Regions from separate parts of the Gordonia sp. CPCC 205333 genome, predicted to be linked through region 3. Evidence: riboswitches for the same ligand, from Rfam matches in the RefSeq annotation. Region 3 holds a riboswitch; each other region holds the start of a gene.
The links. A riboswitch is a leader RNA that binds a small molecule or an ion and turns the genes downstream of it on or off. The one in region 3 is predicted to bind S-adenosylmethionine.

Region 1 (4,786 bases), on a different contig from region 3:
CGATGAAACCAGCGGTCCGACGCTTCGTCGGAGCCACCGTGGTCACTTCGCCGACTTCCGTTTCTTGAAACGCAGCGGGAGCCACGCGGCGCCGTCAGTGACAAACAGATCGCGGGTGGCCTGCATCGCGTTCGAGATCTGCTGTGGGTAGACGACGAAGTCGTAACCCTGCCGCGCCCACAGCGGCTGGATGATCGGCACTTCCTCGAGAAGGTAAGTGCGGCAACCGTTCCGAATCCGGTCGACATCGGGCAGGTTCTCGCCGCGACGGGCTACGAAGCGATCGATGGTGGATTCGATCGCCCCCGCGTACTCCCGGTTGGTCCGGTACACCGTGCGGATTTCGTCGAGTGCACGCGGATAATTCGGGTCGCTTAGCGCGTCATCCCACCGGAGAACGTCGACGTCGGCGGTCAACAGGTCCAGTAGCGGTTGATTTCGCGCAAGCCATTGGTCACCCCGACGTCGAGTCTGCTGATAGGCCCGCGCGGGTGTCGCGTCAACGTTGTGCCGTTGCAGGGTGTCGGCGACGGCGACGGTCACGCGGGCGAATCCACTGCGGTTCAGCAGGTCGATGGTCGCACCCAGTTTCTCGCCCTCGTGATAGTCGGCACCGACGCTGACCAGCAGGATCGTCGAGCGATCGGTGTAGTCGTATTGAAAGCCCTTGAGGTCGAAGGCTGCCTTGTGGGAGACCGAGCCGACGGGTGCGGCAAGTGTGAGTGTCATCAGCTCCACACCGCCAGTGCCTGATCCTGGTTTCGGACGCCGATGAACAGGCCGATGGTCACGCGCGGTCGATCATGCGACGGCGCGACCGCATGTACGCGGCGCGGGTCGATGAAGATCGCCTCGCCCACCTCGGGGCGAATGGTGAGTACGGGATCGCCAACCGCGTCGCGGTTCACTCCCCAAACTCGTTCGCCGGACAATTCTTGGTACTCGTCCTCGGTTGGGTAGACATCCCAGATCTCGAGTTCGCCGCCGCTGTCGGGAACGTCGAGGTAGACATTCACCGACAACTGCCTGCGGATATCGAGGTCGTTTTCGGGGAGGTTTCGCCTCACATTGTCGGTATGCGGCTCCAGGTCAACACCGGCCTGCTGGTATCGCACGACGCCAGCGAAGAATTTCCGACTCTCCGAGGTCAGCAGGGTGGCACCGGTCGGCCAGGCTTCGTCGAGCAGGATGCGCAGAGTGTCGGCCGGGTACTGGTACGGAGCGGCGAGTTCCCGTAGTCGGCCGCGATGATGCGCGGCCTCGTCGAAGTAGTTTTCCTGCCCATCGACCCCGACCTCGGAGAAGGCCTGGCCGATCCGCCGGAATTGTGGGTCCGTCGCGAGCGGACCGTGATCGTCACGTCCGACGAACCGGTCGCGAAGCCCTTGCAGAGCGACCCCGGTTGCCGCACCTGCGACACGGACCGCGAATACGTCGCCTTTCAGTAGCTGGAGCAGATGGTCCGCCGAGAATTCGTCGACGGTCGTGCCGACGATCAGTCCGCTCGCACTTCTCGACGCCGGGGAATCAGACGCAAGGTAATCAGCTGGCGAAGCGGTGGACGTGGTCTCGGTCAAGGTCGTTGTCATCGTCTTCCTCCCGCGGCCGGGCTGGGCCGCTTCAAATGGCAATGGACCCCGCGCGGTGACGCGGGTCGCACAGGAAACGATCACGAACGCCCAGCAAGACACGACAAACAGACGTCGAGCCGCCGATCTCCCCCAAGACATGGTCGAAGTTCGCGATTCGTTCATCGGTCTGGCATTAGCACCTTGTGGTTGCCCACGGTTGCTGCGGCGTCAAAGAGCCAGTCTCTCGGCCGCTCGTGATGATCTGTACGAAACGAAAGATAAGCCGGTCCCGCAAAGCGCACAATCCCGCGAACGGGACTGTCACCGCATCGCTGCCGGTCAGAAGTAAAACTCTTAGCGCCCAAAACTATCGAGTGGTACCCCGACTACCCAAGCCGTTCGACAATCGTCACATTCGCGGTGCCGCCGCCCTCGCACATCGTCTGCAGGCCGTAGCGGCCTTCGGTGCGCTCCAATTCGTTGAGCAGGGTCGCGAACAGTTTTGCGCCGGTTGCACCCAGCGGGTGGCCCAATGCGATACCGCCGCCATTCGGGTTGACTGTGGCCGGATCGGCGCCGGTCTCCTTGAGCCACGCGAGAACAACCGGCGCGAATGCCTCGTTGATCTCCACGACGTCGATGTCGTGGATGCTCAGGCCGGTCTTCTCTAGCGCGTACTTGGTCGCCGGAATAGGAGCCGAAAGCATCATCACCGGATCATCTCCGCGCACCGAGAGGTGGTGGATCCGCGCCCGAGGAGTCAACCCGTATTCCTTGAGCGCGCGCTCGGACACGACCAGCGTCGCCGACGCTCCGTCACAGATCTGCGATGCCACTGCGGCGGTCAGCGACGATCCTTCGGCGAGCACATTTAACGACGCCATCTTCTCCAGCGAGGTCTCCCGCGGGCATTCGTCGACGACGCAATCACCAAGCGGCACATACTCTTTGTCGAAACGCCCGGCCGCGATGGCGGCCTTGGCTCGCTGATGCGACTGCAGCGCCCACGCTTCCATATCCGGCCGGGAAATATCCCACCGCTTCGCCATCATGTCGGCGCCGACGAACTGAGAGATCTCGGTATCGCCGAAGCGCGCGCGCCAGCCTGGGGATTCGGCTGTGGGAGTGGTAAATCCGAGCTCTTGCCCGGCAATCATGGCCTGCGAGATGGGGATTGCGCTCATATTCTGCACACCACCGGCCAACACGACGTCCTGCGTTCCACTCATCACGCCCTGCGCTGCGAAATGTATTGCCTGCTGCGATGATCCGCATTGCCGGTCCACCGTCGTGCCGGGTACGCCGAGCGGCTGCCCGGCGGTCAACCACGCCGTGCGGGCGATATTTCCCGCCTGCGGCCCGACGGTGTCCACACACCCGAAGACCACGTCATCGACCACGTTGGGGTCAATGCCGGTGCGGTCCAGGATCGCGTTGATGACATGCGCGCCGAGATCGGCTGAGTGAACTTTGGCCAGCGAGCCGTTACGTTTGCCGACCGGGGTGCGCACGGCATCGACGATATAGGCCTGTGGGGTGGACATATGTTGACTCCCTTGATATTTCGGCGGTCAGGCGCGCTGGGAAGAGATCGAGACGATCTCGCCGGTGAGGTAGGTTGTGTAGTCGCTGGCGAGCATCGCGATGGTGGCGGCGATCTCCCAGACCTCCGCCGCACGACCGTATGCTTCGCGCGACGCGAGTTCGTCGAGAAGTTCGTCGCTGGTGACTTTCGCCAGAAACGGATGCCGGGCGATAGACGGTGCGACGGCGTTGATTCGGACGCCGAACTCGGCGGCTTCGATCGCCGAACATCGTGTAAGTGCCATCACACCGGCTTTCGCTGCGGCGTAATGGGATTGGCTGTGCTGCGCCCGCCAGCCCAGGACCGAGGCGTTGTTCACCAGCACACCGCCGTGCCCCGCATCGCGGAAATATCGCAGCGCGGCGCGGGTGGCGCGGAATGTGCTGTTGAGGGTGATGTCGATGACGCGATCCCACTGCTCGTCGGTCATGTCGACGACTGGTGTCTCACCGCCAAGCCCGGCGTTGTTGACCAACACGTCGATCCGACCGAGTTCGCTTGCGGCACCGTCGATCAGCGCATCCACCTGCGCCGTACTCGAGACATCACACACGATCGCCGACACCTTCTGCTCCGGGAACTCGACGGTCAGTTTCTCGACGGTCTCGTTCAGGCGACGTTCGTGGAAGTCCGAGACCACCACCTCGCCACCCTCCAGGAGCACGCGGCGGGCCGAGGCGAACCCGATCCCGGTGCCCGCGGCAGCGGTGACCACAACTTTCTTGCCCGCGAGCAGGTTGTGTCCGGCGACTTCGTCAGGAATCCGCGCGAGCGGCGAAACGGGGGTCATGCACGAGCCTCTCTCGGTAAGCCGAGCACTCGCTCGGCGATAATGTTGCGCTGCACCTCGTTTGAGCCGCCGTAGATGGTGTCGGCACGGGTGAACAGCAGAAGGCGCTGCCATTCGTCCAGTTCGACGGTGCCCGGCGCGTAGATATCGTTCGGCTGTCCCTCGGTGGTTTCGCTCGGGCCGATCAGCGACGGCGCTCCGACAACGTCGATCGCCAACTGTCCAAGGTCGCGATGCCAGTTGGCCCACAACAGTTTTGCCACCGAAGCTGCGCCCGTCTCGTTGACGATTTCGCCGGACAGAGTTCGCTGTGCGTGGGCACGCATGACCCGTAGGCCAATGCGGGCGCGAATCAGGCGCGAGGCGATCTCCGGATTCCGCACCGAGCCATTGGCTTTCGCCTCGGCGTTGACGGCGTCGAGTTCACGGGCGAAACCTACCTGCTGCCCGAGCGTCGACACGCCGCGCTCGAACTGAAGCAACCCCATCGCGACTTTCCAGCCAGCACCCGGCGATCCGACGATGAGGTCGGCGTCGGTGACCGCATCGTCGAAGAAGACTTCGTTGAATTCCGAAGTGCCGGTGAGCTGTTGGATTGGCCGCACGGTGACGCCCGATTGGTCGATCGGCACCAATAGGAAGCTGAGCCCCGTATGTCGCGATGACCCCTTCTCGGTACGCGCCACGACGAAGACCCACTGCGCCACATGCGCGAGCGACGTCCACACCTTCTGACCGTTGACAATCCACTTGCCGCCGTCGAGCGCCGCCGTCGTTGCGACGGCAGCGAGATCGGAGCCGGCGCCCGGCTCTGAATAACCTTGTGCCCAAAGCTCTGTC
Region 2 (4,786 bases), on a different contig from region 3:
CATCTCGGTAAATGAGGTCCGTGGCACGTTCGCGAGCGTACGCCTGTGACCTGCTTCATTCGGTCGCAACCGGATGAAACCGCCGTTGACGGCCATCGCGAGGTCAGGGCGTCGACAACCTCCGGCCCCATCGTTATTCGATCGTAATAATTCACCCCCATAGACGTTCGCATCGTCGTGAGCATTAGGCCAATATCGACTCGGATAAGTCTGAATATCTCTGCGCGACACCAGATCGCATTTCGTCGGTAGATCCATATTGGGGCGCTTAGCCTGCACGTTATACGGCGTCCGCTATGTCCACTGTGTCCGATATCGCAGGGTTGCATGTCCATGACGTCGTGCGTTTACTCGCTAATGAGTGCGGATAGCGAATCCGCACTTCCCAGAAGCCAAATATTCGCGTCGAAAGGTGAAGACTGATTATGACTCGTACACCCGAACTAGACGCCGTTGCCCACTCGACCGTTTATGACAATGCTGGCGAAAAGGTCGGCAAGGTCGAGCAGGTATATATTGACGACCGCAATAGCCTTCCCACCTGGATCGCAGTCAAAACCGGGTGGTTCGGATCATCCTCGCTGGTCCCGCTTGCCGGTGCGAAGCACCAAGGTGATCGCGTTGACGTCGTCACGACCAAGGATAAAATCAAGAGCGCCCCACATCTGGACGCAGCCGACGGAATTTCGACCCAGCAGGGCAAAGAGTTGCTCGATCACTACGGATTGACCGAAAAGTCGTCGGGTTGGGATAACTACGGCGAGCACAACGGCCGCTCGCAAGACGAGCGGCCGACACCTACCAGAACGGGCGTCACCAGCGAAGATGCTGCGGGTGAAAGTCTAGTGCGGTCCGAAGAACAGTTGAATGTGGGCACCGAGAAGGTCGCAACGGGCAAGGCCCGCCTGCATAAGTATGTAGTTACCGAGGAACAGTCCGTGACCGTGCCGGTGACCCATGAAGAGGTTCGCGTAGTCCGCGAACCGGTCAACTCCGACGTGCCGGTTGGTGAGATCGGCGAAGCCGAGACCGAAGTCACCCTCCACGAAGAACAGGTCGTCGCCGAAAAGAAGACCGTGCCCGTCGAACGTGTCGGCCTGGCGGTCGACGAGGTAACCGACAAGGAATCAGTTTCCGGCACGGTCCGCAAGGAACGTATCGAAACCGAAGGCGTCGACACCAAGTAGCCGACGCTGGATTGCCCGCGGTATCAGAATCGATGCCGCGGGCATACCCCGCGTTGATGCCAACCAATCCCCATAACTATTACCTAATATAGAATGGAATAGCCATGATCTGGACCATAATCAGCGCGATTGTTATCGGCCTCATTATCGGCGGGCTAGCCCGGTTGATAATGCCAGGTGATCAGAAAATCGGGCTCATCATGACGATCGTATTGGGGGCGGCCGGATCATTTCTTGGATCTTGGCTCACCTACCAGCTTGGCTATAAGAACTCGAACGGTGGCTGGGAGGTCATCCCGTTCATCGTCGGGATAGTCATCGCGATCATCCTCATCGGCATCTATGTGCGCATATCGGGTGGTCGGCAGCTCAAGCGAGCGGGCCGGTAGGTCCGCTTACCAGCCACAGGGCGAGCCGGCGGCTCCGTGGCCCGTCAGTCGCTCGCGCGTCTCCGGAACCGGATTCCACTGCCCTTCGTCGGATCGATAGTCCCAACCGGGCCCCGACTCGACTAGAGCCGCCACTGCGGCGATCAATCGATCGACATCGACCACCGAAGTTCCCAGTCCGACGCTGGCCCGAAGCGCGCCGTCGTCGACACCGAGACGCGCGAGAAGCGGATGTGCACAGAATCGTCCGTCCCGTACGCCGATGCCGTATTCGGCCGACAAGTATGCCGCGACGTGGCCAGGTTCGAAACCCGCGAGGGTGAACGCCACGATCCCGACGCCGTCGGCGCTGTCTGACCAGATACGCAGAAACCGCACCCCGGCAATGCCTTCAAGGCCGGCTCGAAGTCGCTCGGTGAGATACGACTCCTGCTCCCGGACTGTGGCCTCGTCGAGCGATCCGATTGCATCGCAGGCGGCCGCAAGTGCCACCGCGCCAAGCACATTCGGCGAGCCGGCCTCGTGCCGCTGCGGAGAAGGTGCCCATTCGACGTTGGCGACAGTCACTTCTCGTACGGCACCGCCGCCGGCGAGGTAAGGTTCGGCGGCGTCGAGCCAGTCCCGTCGCCCGATCAGCACCCCCGCACCGAATGGTGCGTAGAGCTTGTGACCGGAGAAGGCCAGGTAGTCGATTCCGCTGGCGCACAGATCAATTCGTCGATGAGGCGCCAGCTGCGCGGCGTCGACCAAGATCCGGGCGCCGAAGCGATGCGCCAGCGTTGCCAGCCTTTTCAGTGGCAACACTTCGCCAGTCACATTCGATGCCCCGGTAATGGCTAGCAGCGCAGCAGGTTTGGCCCTCAACTCGTCGGCGAGACGATCTATCGTCGTCTCGATTGACTCCGCGGTAGTTACCACGCGCCGCCCTCGGTGACGCCACGGCAAGAAGTTTGCGTGGTGCTCCACGTCGAGCACCACCGTGTCGCCCGGCACGCAGGCGGCCAAGAGATTCAGGGAATCGGTTGTGTTCCGGGTGAATACGACAGTCTGATCGTCGGCGCAGTTCACGAATCGGGCAACCGAGCCTCGGGCCGACTCATAGCAGTCAGTCGACACCCTCGAGGCGTAGCCAGCCCCGCGATGCACACTCGCGTAGAAGGGCAGCAGTTCGGCCACCCGATCGGTCACCTGCGCCAGCGCCGGGGCGCTGGCCGCGTAGTCGAAATTGGCGTAGACGCGAGATCCGCCTTGTACCAGCGGAACTGAGAGATCACACCCGGAGACCCGAGCAATGGGGGCACATGGGCGATCGAGAGTAGCGGTCATCAAGTAACCCTTCGGTCAGGGACCTCGGGTACGACAGTCGAAGTCCGCGCTTGCCGCGCCCAATCGGACGACAGCCCGGTCGTCACCCGGAGCACCCCGCCGCGGTGGAGGGTTGCCGACCAGCAAGCCGGGGCTTGACGCTGGTACTCATGACCTTTGCCGAGGTTGGCAGACCGCGTGCCCACTTGTCAACCCCGTGTCTGACGAACGAAACAGATCGCCGCCGAATGTCATGCGAAGGACGGAGCCGGCCCGATCAGTGGCACGCTTTTATACGGACCTGGTCAAGGAAGGGATTCCACGCTCATCGCGGCGGCCGTGCGGTCACCTGCCACCAGCCAAGCGTAGAGCGTCTGCCCGGCGCGGTAAGCGAGCAACTGAGGCGCGTCTTCGATCTGCAACGGTGAGTTATGTTCGACGACGCCGCGCATCGGAAGTCGTTCGCGGAGATCGGGTTGTGTCGCGAGCACCTCTTCCAACGCGGTCCAGTACACGGCGTTGTTGACGTGCTGAATGATGTCGAGGTCGGCAGCGCGCAGCAGGAACGGCACCTCGAACGCATCGACATGCGGGGCGGGATCGAGCCACTTCTTCCATCGGAGCACTCCCGGCTCCGCTGCGGAGCCGACGGTGTTGACGAAACTGTCACTCAACGCCGACGGCGTGACGGTCTCGACGTTGAAGTTGATCCAGAACGCCTCGGTCTCGACCCGTGTCCCGCGATGCCCGTCGAGGTCGATCCGCACATTGCACCACCGCGAACCGATCTTCGACCCCCACCGCTCGATGTCGAGCACGTCCGGCTGTTCGCCACCGGCAAGGATCTCGATCACCGTTCGGCGCACAACCCAGTGCGGATGGATCTCGTCATGTCGGATATGAAGCAGGTGGTCTTGACCCGCGTCTTGCAGATAACGGGCGACACCGTCGAATTTGAGCCGATGATCCTGGCTGACGGCGTCCCCTCGCACGGTCCGCTGTGCGGTAAAGATCGCGCCGCTGTCCAGCAACTCTCGACGTCGTTGCGGATCGCTGATGCGTCGGGGTAAAGGCTCACCAATCACGTCAAGAGTCTTCCACACCGATGTGTCTACGGCGACGCCGGAATCTGGTCTGTGAACAATCCTGCCGGGCGCGTCGGCCCGCCGCCGTTACTGACTCGGTTCGGGCAGTTTGACGTCGCAATCGGTGACCTTCGGATTGACTCCGAAGTAGTTCAGCGGGCCTGCGACAACGGTGAGCGCGATCGTTCCCGCAGTGGCGCAGTTGGTTTGAGCGTTACTGAAGTAGTCCCGCTGAAATGCGGCCAGCAGACCGATCAGCAACCAGACCACAATGAGGAAGCTTAGTATTCCGCCACCACGCCGCATCTCATGCCTCCGTCTCGGGTACACATCCAATCGATGTCATACGTATTCCCCGGTTAGGCGTCGATCAAACATCGGCCGCTCCAACGTAGGCCCTCGTCGTCGACGGCTACCTGATAATTCGCTATCGCAACGCGGCCGTTAGCTGATGGCAACCACGCGGACTCGCGAGGACTGACCGAACCCCGCTATTTCGATCGATATTCCCCCAGATACCGCCCTGCCACCCCCATTGACAGATAACCCGATCCCGGACGGTGGGGCCACAACAATCAACCGCGAACCGAAACTACCCACGCCACAAGGCTTCCTGGCTCGTCGATGCGATCAACTCGCCATCATTGGCGACAATCGCGCCGCGTACCAACCCCCGCGCACCGGCGGTGGTCACCGGAGTGATGTCGTAGCAATGCCACTCGTGCGGGTCGAATGTGCGATGAAACCATATCGAATGATCAAGGCTGGCAGCGAGATTCGGCGTCATCAGCGCCTTGAGCGATGCACCGGGCGGCCGGGC
Region 3 (4,786 bases):
TCCCGGTCTGCCGGCCTACGCACCAACGCATTGGTTAGTCTCGGTGCGGCGCTATTTGTGGTGATGGGCGCCTATTCGTTCACCGGCCCCGACGCCGACCCCACTCGCGTTGCGGCACAAGTTGTTTCGGGTATCGGCTTCCTTGGAGCGGGTGTCATCATGAAGCAGGGATCCACGGTGTCGGGCCTCAATACCGCGGCGACCTTGTGGGCGTCGGCCGCCGTCGGCGCGTTGGCGGGCGGCGGAATGATCTGGGTTTCGCTGGCTGGTGCGGTCGCCATCATCGCGGCGAACATGGTGCTGCGCCCGCTCGGACGGGCGATGGACCGACAGCACCGGGACAGCCGTGAGGACAACCCGGCCGAGTACCAATTCGAAGTCCGCTGCCCCACCGACTCCGAGGCCGCGATACGTCGACTGGTATTCGACGCGATCTCTCGCCCCGACCTCACCGTGCAATCAATCGCCGCCATCGATCTCCCCGACGACGACGGCGTCCGGATCACCGTGACCGCACTCGCCGACGAACGCAACGATCGTGAGATCGAAGCGGCAATCGCCGACGTCATCGTGGCGCCAGCGGTGAGCGCGGTGCGGTGGACGGTCGTCGATCTCTCCGCGGTCGACTGAGTTCAGCACCAACCGCCCAGATGTAAACGGAATATGGCGACATTCTCACAACAACGTGCCGGACGGCTGCGAGATTCGAGGTCAGGCCATGATCGCTGGATCATTGCCCACGTCAGGAGAACACCATGTCCGCTACGCCGCCTCGCGAGATCACGCTCCGCTTTCTCGCCTCCCCCACCGATGCCACGACATTGGGCGGCGCGGTCCGCGGCGGGCGGCTATTGTCCTGGATCGACAAGGCCGCCTATGCGTGCGCGGCCGCATGGTCGGGCGGCTATTCAGTGACCGTCTACGTCGGCAACATCACCTTCACCCGCGGTATCGAACCCGGCGACATCGTCGAAGTCACCGCGTCGCTGGTCCACACCGGAACGTCGAGCATGCATATCGCCTGCACGGTCCGGTCGGCCGATCCGTATACGGGCGTGTTCACCGTCGCCAGCGACTGCCTGGTCATCTTCGTCGCGATGGGCGAAGACAATCGTCCGCGTCCCGTTCGGCAATGGATACCCGACAACGACGCCGACCGCGCCGTCGAGGCATACGCCACCTCGCGTATCCCAGTTCGCAAGCGCATCGAATCCGCGATGTCGACGATGACGTATTCCGACGCCGGGACCGCACCCCGGTCCCAGACCCGATTCCTGGCCGCACCGACCGACGTCAACTGGGGCGGAAACGCCCACGGCGGGCGAGTGATGGAGTGGATGGACGAGTCCGCATACCTCACCGCGGCGCGCTGGTGCGGCGGCCGGTGCGTATCCGCCTACGTCGGCGGCATCCGGTTCTACGCGCCGATTCACATCGGCGATGTCGTCGAACTCGATGCCAGACTTATCCACACCGGAAAGCAAACAATGCATATCTCCGTACATGTGCGGGCCGGTGATCCGCATACGGGCGTCCTGCGCGACTGCGCGCATTCGTTGACGATTGTCGCGGCCGTCGATGCCGACGGTGACGCGACGGCGGTTCGACGCTGGATTCCAGTTACCGATGAGGACATCGCACTCGAAAGACATGCACGCGACCTCGTCGCACTTCGTGCCAAACTGCCGCGCCGCCCATTGCATAGCGTCGCGTCGGTGTGACATCGGCTGCCTCGTGCGATCTACCGCCCGGCGGATCGGTACGCCAGTGCCAATCGTTCGAAGGCTGCCGCGACATCGACCAACGCGTCACTGATCAGAGCCGCGTCGGCTGACCTGACATCGGTCGACGCATTCGGAGTATTTATCGCGCGGCGATCAGCAGCAAGCAGTTCCATGCTCTCGCGAATCGTCGCGTCTATCCGGTCGAATGTTTCGGCACGGGTCGACTCGACCCCGTTCAGTTCCGGCGTCTGTCCGCGCTCGGGCCGCGCTTGCGGCTCCGGCTTGGGCTGCGGGGTGTCGATCATCCGGTGCCCACCCCGATAGTCGAGTCCGCGCGCCGCCACTGTCGGGGCTGGGGCGGACGACGCGGCGGGCGGCGTCGTGGATTGCGGTGCCACCGGCGGCGGAGTCGACTGTGGCGCAGACGCCTGCGCTACTGACGCCTGCGGCGCGGGGGCGGGCTGTTGGTTGACAGTCCGCGATGGGATCGGCGCATAGAAATGCAGTCCGCCGTGACCGACGAACAACTCGCAGGCCGCGCCGGTTCGCCCGTGGACCGGGCACGGATCGCGTTCCAGAAGTGAATGCGGATATTCGCTGAAGTCAGTCCACTCGAGCCAGCGACGGCGAGTTGGCGCGGCCCCACGATCACCGTCAGTCGCGTGATTGCCGTCGTGTCCGGACGATAGTCGGCACTGCAACGCCCACTCCTGGCCGGGATATCCCACCGCAGCACGCTCGGACGCATTACAGATGACCGTTGACCAACAGCCTTCTACATTCATCAAGCCTCCCGGGCACATCTGCGCCACCGGGATACTCGTCAGAACCAGATACGGCAGCTACTTCACCGGCCACCCTACCCCGCCGAGGGCACCCGTCGCGTCGCCACCTCGCCGCCCGATTTTTCCTCGCCGTGATCGAGAGGGTTCAGTTCGGCGACGAACGGTGTTATACCCTTGACGCCAGGTCATGAGCATCAGCGGCAAGCCCCGGCTGGCTGATCAGCAACCCTCCTCCGCGGTGGGGTGCTCCGGGTGATGACCGGGTTGTAGGTCACTCATCGGCAACGATGCGGGACATGCGGCAAGCGCGGGTCCGAAGGTCGGACCCTCCAAACGGGGTAACACCCCGCCGACCGAGAAAGAGACTTCACCGAAATGTCTGACACCCCTGACACCACTGTGGATACGACTGCCAACTGGAGCTTCGAAACGAAGCAGATCCACGTCGGACAGTCGGCCGATGCTGCCACCAACGCTCGCGCTCTGCCGATCTACCAGACCACCTCATACGTCTTCAACAACACCCAGCACGCCGCGGATCTCTTCGGTCTCGCCGAACCCGGCAATATTTACACCCGCATCATGAATCCGACACAGGACGCCGTCGAGCAGCGCCTCGCCGCCCTCGAAGGCGGCGTGGCAGCTCTGCTCGTTGCCTCAGGGCAGGCCGCGGAGACCTACGCGATTCAGAACATCGTCGAAGCCGGCGGCCACGTCGTCTCGAGCCCTCGTCTGTACGGCGGCACTTACAACCTCTTCCATTACACCTTGCCCAAGTTCGGCATTGAGGTGTCCTTCGTGGACGACCCCGACGATCCCGTGTCGTGGCAGGCCGCGGTCCGCCCGAACACTCGCGCCTTCTACGGCGAGTCGATCTCCAACCCCAATATCGAGGTGCTCAATATCCCGGTCGTTGCCGAGGTCGCGCACCGCAACGGTGTCCCGCTGATCATCGACAACACCGTCGCCACGCCATACCTGCTCAATCCGATCGCTCATGGCGCCGACATCGTCGTGCATTCGGCCACCAAGTACATCGGCGGCCACGGCACTGCAATCGGCGGCGTGATCATCGACAGCGGCACTTTCGACTGGCGGGTCCAGCGTGACGGTGTCGACTTGTTCCCCGGCTTCACCACACCGGACCCGAGCTACCACGGCGTCGTGTTCGCTGACCTCGGTGCGCCCGCCTACGCCCTCAAGGCTCGCGTGCAGTTGTTGCGCGACACCGGTGCTGCTATCTCGCCATTCAACGCGTTCTTGCTTGCGCAAGGTTTGGAGACGCTGAGCCTGCGCGTCGAGCGTCATGTAGCGAACACCGAGAAGGTCGCGGCTTTCCTTACCGGGCACGACCAGGTGGAGAGCGTCAACTACGCCGGTCTCGAATCGTCGAAGTACTACGAACTCGCAAAGCAACTGGCCCCCAAGGGGATTGGCGCAGTCATCAGCTTCGAGCTGTCCGGCGGCGTTGACGCGGGCAAGAAGTTCGTCGATGCGCTGACCTTGCACAGCCATGTCGCCAACATTGGCGACGTGCGCTCGCTGGTGATCCACCCGGCATCGACCACGCACAGTCAGCTCACCCCGGAGGAGCAGCTCGCCGCAGGCGTTACCCCCGGCCTGGTGCGACTAGCTGTCGGGATCGAGGGCATCGACGACATCATCGCCGATCTCGAACAGGGATTCGCCGCTACCGCGTAGTGTCCGGCAGCCGCCACCATAGTTCTACCGAGGAAGACCACCGCTGTCCGTGAGTATCGACCTACCCGCTGCCCCCTTGGGGCACAACACTTTCGATGACTGGGAGACGTCAGCAGACGCCGTCTTGCACAGCATCGGGGTCGGGTCGATCGCGCTCGACAACGGAGCGACGCTCGACGATGTGACCCTGGCGTTTCAGCGCTGGGGCGCATTGTCGCCGTCTCGGGACAACGTGGTGCTGGCCCTGCATGCACTGACCGGAAATTCCCACGTCACCGGCCCGGCCGATGACAGCTTTCCGATGGCCGGCTGGTGGGATGGGCTGATCGGGTCCGGCTGTGCTGTCGATACCGACGAATGGTGCGTTGTCGCGGTAAACGTGCTCGGCGGCTGTCACGGCTCAACCGGACCGGGAAGTAGTCATCCCGCCGACGGCCGCCCCTATGGTTCACGTTTTCCGCAACTCACCGTCGCCGATCAGGTGCGCGCGGAAGTCGCGCTGATCGATGCGCTTGGAATCCCTTCGGTCGCAGCGGTTCTCGGCGGTTCAATGGGCGGGGCTCGGTCGCTCGAATG
Region 4 (4,786 bases), on a different contig from region 3:
AGCCCCTGCAGGGCGCGGAACGCCGCGAGCTCGTACATCGACGTGGCCAGGCTGCACAACAACGACCCAACGATGAAGATCGAGATGGCGACCATGAAGAACGGCTTGCGTCCGTAGATGTCGGAGAGTTTGCCGTAGAGCGGGGTGACAATGGTCGAGGTCACCAGGTACGCGGTGGTGACCCAGGCCTGCATCGAATAGCCCTGCAGATCATCGGCGATGGTGCGGATTGCGGTCGATACGATCGTCTGATCCAGCGCGGCCAGGAACATACCCATCATGAGTCCGCCCAGGATGGTCAGGATTTGACGATGAGTCAGACCCGCTCCCGCCTGGTCGGTAGTAGTCGACGGATCAGTTGTCATGTGGCACTTCCCTTTTCAAAGCTGATAAGTTCCTCGGCCGCGTCAACGAACCGGGTGAGTAGAGCGACGAGGGTGTCCAACTCGACGTCGGACCAACCGTCGAGAAGCTTGTGCAGTCGCGCCCGACGATGTGCGCGGATCTCCCCCGCACGAGCAACTCCGGCGTCGGTCGCGACAAGTAGGGTGGCCCGACCGTCGTCGGGGTCGGCCTCCCGGCGGACGTATCCCAGGTCGACGAGCGAGCCGACGTGGCGACTGACCGTCGACGGATCGGCCACCATGATTTCGGCGAGACGACTGGTTCGCATCGGTTCCCCGGCCAGATGAAATAGGCACTTGTACGCTGCGGTTTCCAAGGCGCCGTCGTCGGCGGTGCGGACGGTCAGATGTGCCGCGCGTTCGCGTAGGCGCACGTATTTGGAGAGAACGCCGAAGAGGTCGTCGATGGTCGCATCGTCCAGGTCTTCCACCCGACATTCTCCTCGGCGCGTAGTTACTTGCGGCCCCCAACTAGTTGGCGACCGCAAGTATGCGCCGAGATTGTGATGTATACAACTGCGACAATGCGCCCAGAACACACCAAAGCGGCGATAGCGGGTCGCGATCGCCGTATCGATCCCGTTGGGCGCGTTGGCTTTTGGTTCGCTTGGGTAACGATAGTGTGCTGTATGCGGCAGGCCTTGTGTCCGGGTTAGTCTGACTTTCTATTCGGGAGGCGAAATGGCGGATACGCATCGCAAGGTCGAGGTGACCGCAATCGTTATTGCGACAGTCGTGGCAGTCGCGGCGTTGGTCGTGTCGGGGGTCTCGTTGTACATGGGCAAGGAGCGAGCGGACGAGGCGAATCGGATCGCGTCTTCGGCGCTGAGGGTGGCCGAGGATCAGCGATACACCAACTTCACGATTAGCGCGTTCGTGAAGGACAACTACCCTTCGCAAGGGTTGTCATCGAAGACGACGCGGCTGCATTTGAACCCGAAGAACCGTGCGCCCGCGGTTTGGCGACAGTCGCAGATCAGGAGTTGGTACTTCTGGCTTGGCATTCAGGTCATCAATACGTCGAACGTCCCACTGATCTTGAACGACATCGGAATAATGTCGAGCCCCCACACGAATGAAGTTGGGCTGTGGATCTACAGCCGGAGCTTCGCCACTCCAGACTGCAAGGACGGCAGCACCGACGTGCGGTGCTACCGGTTTCCGGTCCAGATCCAGCCCGCCGAGAAGAAGACATTCTTCTGGCCGATCTGGGAGGATGTCAACACTCTTCGACGGAATGGCGCGGCCGACCCCGTGCGTATCGGGATCTCAGCTACTCCAATGAGGAAGAGCAGTTACCACTTCCGAACCAACATGCGGATCACCGACTGAACGGCGCGGCGAAAGTCCTATTGTTGCAACGAGGTCGTAACCCGCTGGCGTATTAGGGTTGCTGGCCGCACGAGATGCAGAACACACCAAAGCCGCCCCGGAGTGGACTCCGAGGCGACTCTGTGGCGATACGTTGCTAGGCCGCGGCCTTCGCGAACAGTGGTAAGACCTGCTCACGCACCCGTGCGGCGGTCGGCGAACCGTCGATCGGAGTGATGATGACCGCATCCGCGACCTCTGCCGCGTAGATATCTCGAATAAGTGTGTACAGACCGTGCACAGTCCCGACGTAACGAACAGTCTCTTCCTCACCGGTAGCAACCCCCACCGACGCACGAGCCGAATCGGCGAGCGGCGCGATCGCAGCCTGCACCTCCAGCGCGACAACGTAATTGGCCTGGTCGCGCACACCCGCGCGCAGCACCGAACGGGAACGCTGGGCATCGCGCAAATTCGCCTGCCGCACGACAATGCCGAAGGTGTTCGCGAGATCGTCGCCTGCCAATGCGACCTGTAATAGTGGCCGCCCGACGGTGATCGCATTCGAGCCCGGGGCGGTAAGTGTGGCGGTCATGCGAGTGGTCCTTTCACGTCGTCGGTTCGCACATAGTCGGAATCGGTCAGCCAGTCGGCACGGCCGATGAGTACTGCGCCCGTCGGTCCAACGGGTAGCGCTTCGGCGCCACAGATCACATAGTCGACACCATGCGAAACTGTCGAAAATGGTTGGCGCGCAATGATTTCAGTCGCGTCGACTGCGACCCGCGCACCATACCGGTGGACGTGATTGGTCAGCGCGATGATCGAGGCGACGTCAGCGGCACCGGTGATAACCACCGCGGAAACTCCGCCGGCCCGCAGCTCCGACGTCAACTCGTCCACGCTGCCGAGATTGTCGGCCGCACAGTGCACGACACGTCCGAACTCCGCGGCGATCAAGGCCAGGGCCGCACGCGCTTCGTCTCGACTCGCGGTCGCCAACACCACATCGTTGATACGCCCCCGCACGGCGGTGCGAATCGATTCCCGGTACACGCCGGTCAGCGTGCGCGTGGCCGGGATCGCGATAGTCGGTCGGTTCAGAACTGCGGTGCTCATCGATATTCCTCCAGGGTTGCCGTGCGAATGAAGGGGATCGGCCCCCTAGTGGCATTCGCCTGGCCGGGTCGTCACCCGGAGCACCCCGCCGCTGCGACTTATCGTCGCGCTGTTCGCCATGGAGGGTTGCCGACCAGCAAGCCGGGGCTATTTCCACCCGAAGGTGAATCGCTGGTACTCGTGACCTTGCTGGCCACTATGCCCACTTGTTCCCTCGTGCGCGAGATTTGCGATCACCGTGAATGTAAGGGCACCCAAACTTCTTCTGTACGGTTGTCTCGTGTCCGACATCTCCACTTTTGTATTATCTCGCCCTCACCACAGCATTACCGCCGCCGGCATCGACCGCGCCTTCCCCGATTCCGCCGACGCCGCGAGGGCCGCGCGCGACGGAGTTCTCGTCGTCGGAGCCATCGGCTTCGACCCCACCGCGCCGGCGGCGCTGTTCTCGCCGCGATCGGTACGGCGGACCAATGCTTCGATATCCGCGATCGCGCCGGTCGACCGGAGGTTCACGACCGTCGCGGCGACACCGGAACCGAAGGTGCATCGCGACCGAGTCGCCGCCGTCGTCGACATGATCGACGCGGGCGACGCACAGAAAGTCGTTCTGGCCAGGTCGGTGACCCTGCGCTCGGAAACTCCACTCGACCCGACCGAGCTGGTCGCCAATTTCGCAGCCGGAAATCCCGATGGCAACGCATTCGGTGTCGACCTGTCGGCCTGCGGTGACGCTGAGTTCGCCGATCATTGGTTTATCGGCTCATCACCAGAGTTGTTGATACGCAAGCAAGGCCGCACGATAACTTGCCACCCGTACGCCGGATCGACTCCGCGCCAACAGGATCCGGCCGTAGATCGGGCAGCAGGCCAGGCCCTGCTCAAGTCAGCGAAAGACCTAGCCGAACACGCGTTCGTCGTCGACTATCTACGCGACGCACTCGCCGAATTCTGCTCCGAACTCGACGCACCCTATACGCCAGACTTGTTGTCCACTAAGGAGATCTGGCATTTGGCGACACCGATCTCCGGCACACTTCGGGACGAAGATACAACGGCACTGGATCTCGCGCTCGCGTTAACCCCGACACCAGCGGTCGGCGGCACCCCGAAGGACATCGCCGCCGCGATCATCGCCAAACTTGAAGAGCCACGGGGCTTCTACGCCGGCGCCGTCGGTTGGTGCGACGAGAATGGCGACGGCGAGTGGATGGTTTCGATTCGATGCCTTCAACTCGAAGCCGACCGCGTCACCGTCCGAACCTGGGCCGGTGGCGGCATCGTGGCGGCATCCGACCCACAGGCCGAACTCGATGAGACCAGCGCGAAACTACGGACTGTCCTGCGGGCACTGGGCGCGCCGCCCGCGGCAGGGGCCGTTCAGCCCAACGCGTGATCGAGGTCGCCCAATAGGTCGTCCACGCCTTCGAGGCCAACGGACAACCGGACCGCGGCGTCGGTCAGACCGATCGACGCGCGACCGTCCGGACCCATCGCGCGGTGCGTGGTGGTGGCCGGATGGGTGATCAACGATTTAGAGTCGCCGAGATTATTGGAGATATCGACGATCTGCAATCCGTTGAGGACTTCGAACGCACGCTCCTTACCGTGTACGCCGGCGCGATCATTGAGCTCAAAGGTGATCACGGTGCCACCGCCGGCCATCTGCCGCTTGGCCAATTCATACTGCGGATGTGATTGCAGGAAGGGGTATTTCACCCAACGGACCCGCGAATCATTCTCCAGGAATTCGGCGACGCGCAGCGCGGAGGCCACCGAGGCGTCAACTCGCAGCCGCATCGTCTCCAATCCCTTGACCAGGGTCCACGCGTTGAACGGACTGAGCGCGGGACCGGTATGCCGCATCAGCTGCTGCACCGGACCCTCGATGTACTCCTGCTCACCGAGTATGGCGCCACCCATCACCCGACCCTGGCCGTCGATATGTTTGG

Region 1: another riboswitch for S-adenosylmethionine. It lies ahead of AAFP29_RS02610 (2OG-Fe(II) oxygenase); the one in region 3 lies ahead of AAFP29_RS15420 (bifunctional o-acetylhomoserine/o-acetylserine sulfhydrylase).
Region 2: another riboswitch for S-adenosylmethionine. It lies ahead of AAFP29_RS02060 (aminotransferase class V-fold PLP-dependent enzyme); the one in region 3 lies ahead of AAFP29_RS15420 (bifunctional o-acetylhomoserine/o-acetylserine sulfhydrylase).
Region 4: another riboswitch for S-adenosylmethionine. It lies ahead of AAFP29_RS02460 (hypothetical protein); the one in region 3 lies ahead of AAFP29_RS15420 (bifunctional o-acetylhomoserine/o-acetylserine sulfhydrylase).

What each region holds. Positions count from the first base shown of each region.
Region 1 is NZ_JBCLVI010000001.1:548,750-553,535, reverse strand. It holds gene AAFP29_RS02620 (MFS transporter) at 1-46, opposite strand, end outside; gene AAFP29_RS02615 (tRNA-dependent cyclodipeptide synthase) at 43-729, opposite strand; gene AAFP29_RS02610 (2OG-Fe(II) oxygenase) at 729-1,589, opposite strand; SAM riboswitch class I at 1,748-1,835, opposite strand; gene AAFP29_RS02605 (acetyl-CoA C-acetyltransferase) at 1,958-3,115, opposite strand; gene AAFP29_RS02600 (SDR family oxidoreductase) at 3,143-3,946, opposite strand; gene AAFP29_RS02595 (acyl-CoA dehydrogenase family protein) at 3,943-4,786, opposite strand, start outside.
Region 2 is NZ_JBCLVI010000001.1:433,718-438,503, reverse strand. It holds gene AAFP29_RS02075 (winged helix-turn-helix transcriptional regulator) at 1-27, opposite strand, end outside; gene AAFP29_RS02070 (DUF2382 domain-containing protein) at 426-1,187, shown strand; gene AAFP29_RS02065 (GlsB/YeaQ/YmgE family stress response membrane protein) at 1,292-1,576, shown strand; gene AAFP29_RS02060 (aminotransferase class V-fold PLP-dependent enzyme) at 1,583-2,902, opposite strand; SAM riboswitch class IV at 2,944-3,057, opposite strand; gene AAFP29_RS02055 (acyl-ACP thioesterase domain-containing protein) at 3,187-3,966, opposite strand; gene AAFP29_RS02050 (hypothetical protein) at 4,054-4,272, opposite strand; gene AAFP29_RS02045 (acyl-CoA thioesterase) at 4,559-4,786, opposite strand, start outside.
Region 3 is NZ_JBCLVI010000004.1:190,065-194,850, forward strand. It holds gene AAFP29_RS15405 (MgtC/SapB family protein) at 1-630, shown strand, start outside; gene AAFP29_RS15410 (acyl-CoA thioesterase) at 756-1,721, shown strand; gene AAFP29_RS15415 (hypothetical protein) at 1,742-2,509, opposite strand; SAM riboswitch class IV at 2,693-2,823, shown strand; gene AAFP29_RS15420 (bifunctional o-acetylhomoserine/o-acetylserine sulfhydrylase) at 2,885-4,210, shown strand; gene metX (homoserine O-acetyltransferase MetX) at 4,254-4,786, shown strand, end outside.
Region 4 is NZ_JBCLVI010000001.1:521,011-525,796, reverse strand. It holds gene AAFP29_RS02480 (MDR family MFS transporter) at 1-365, opposite strand, end outside; gene AAFP29_RS02475 (MarR family winged helix-turn-helix transcriptional regulator) at 362-835, opposite strand; gene AAFP29_RS02470 (hypothetical protein) at 1,086-1,736, shown strand; gene AAFP29_RS02465 (hypothetical protein) at 1,873-2,310, opposite strand; gene AAFP29_RS02460 (hypothetical protein) at 2,307-2,834, opposite strand; SAM riboswitch class IV at 2,881-3,020, opposite strand; gene AAFP29_RS02455 (isochorismate synthase) at 3,115-4,230, shown strand; gene AAFP29_RS02450 (O-succinylhomoserine sulfhydrylase) at 4,215-4,786, opposite strand, start outside.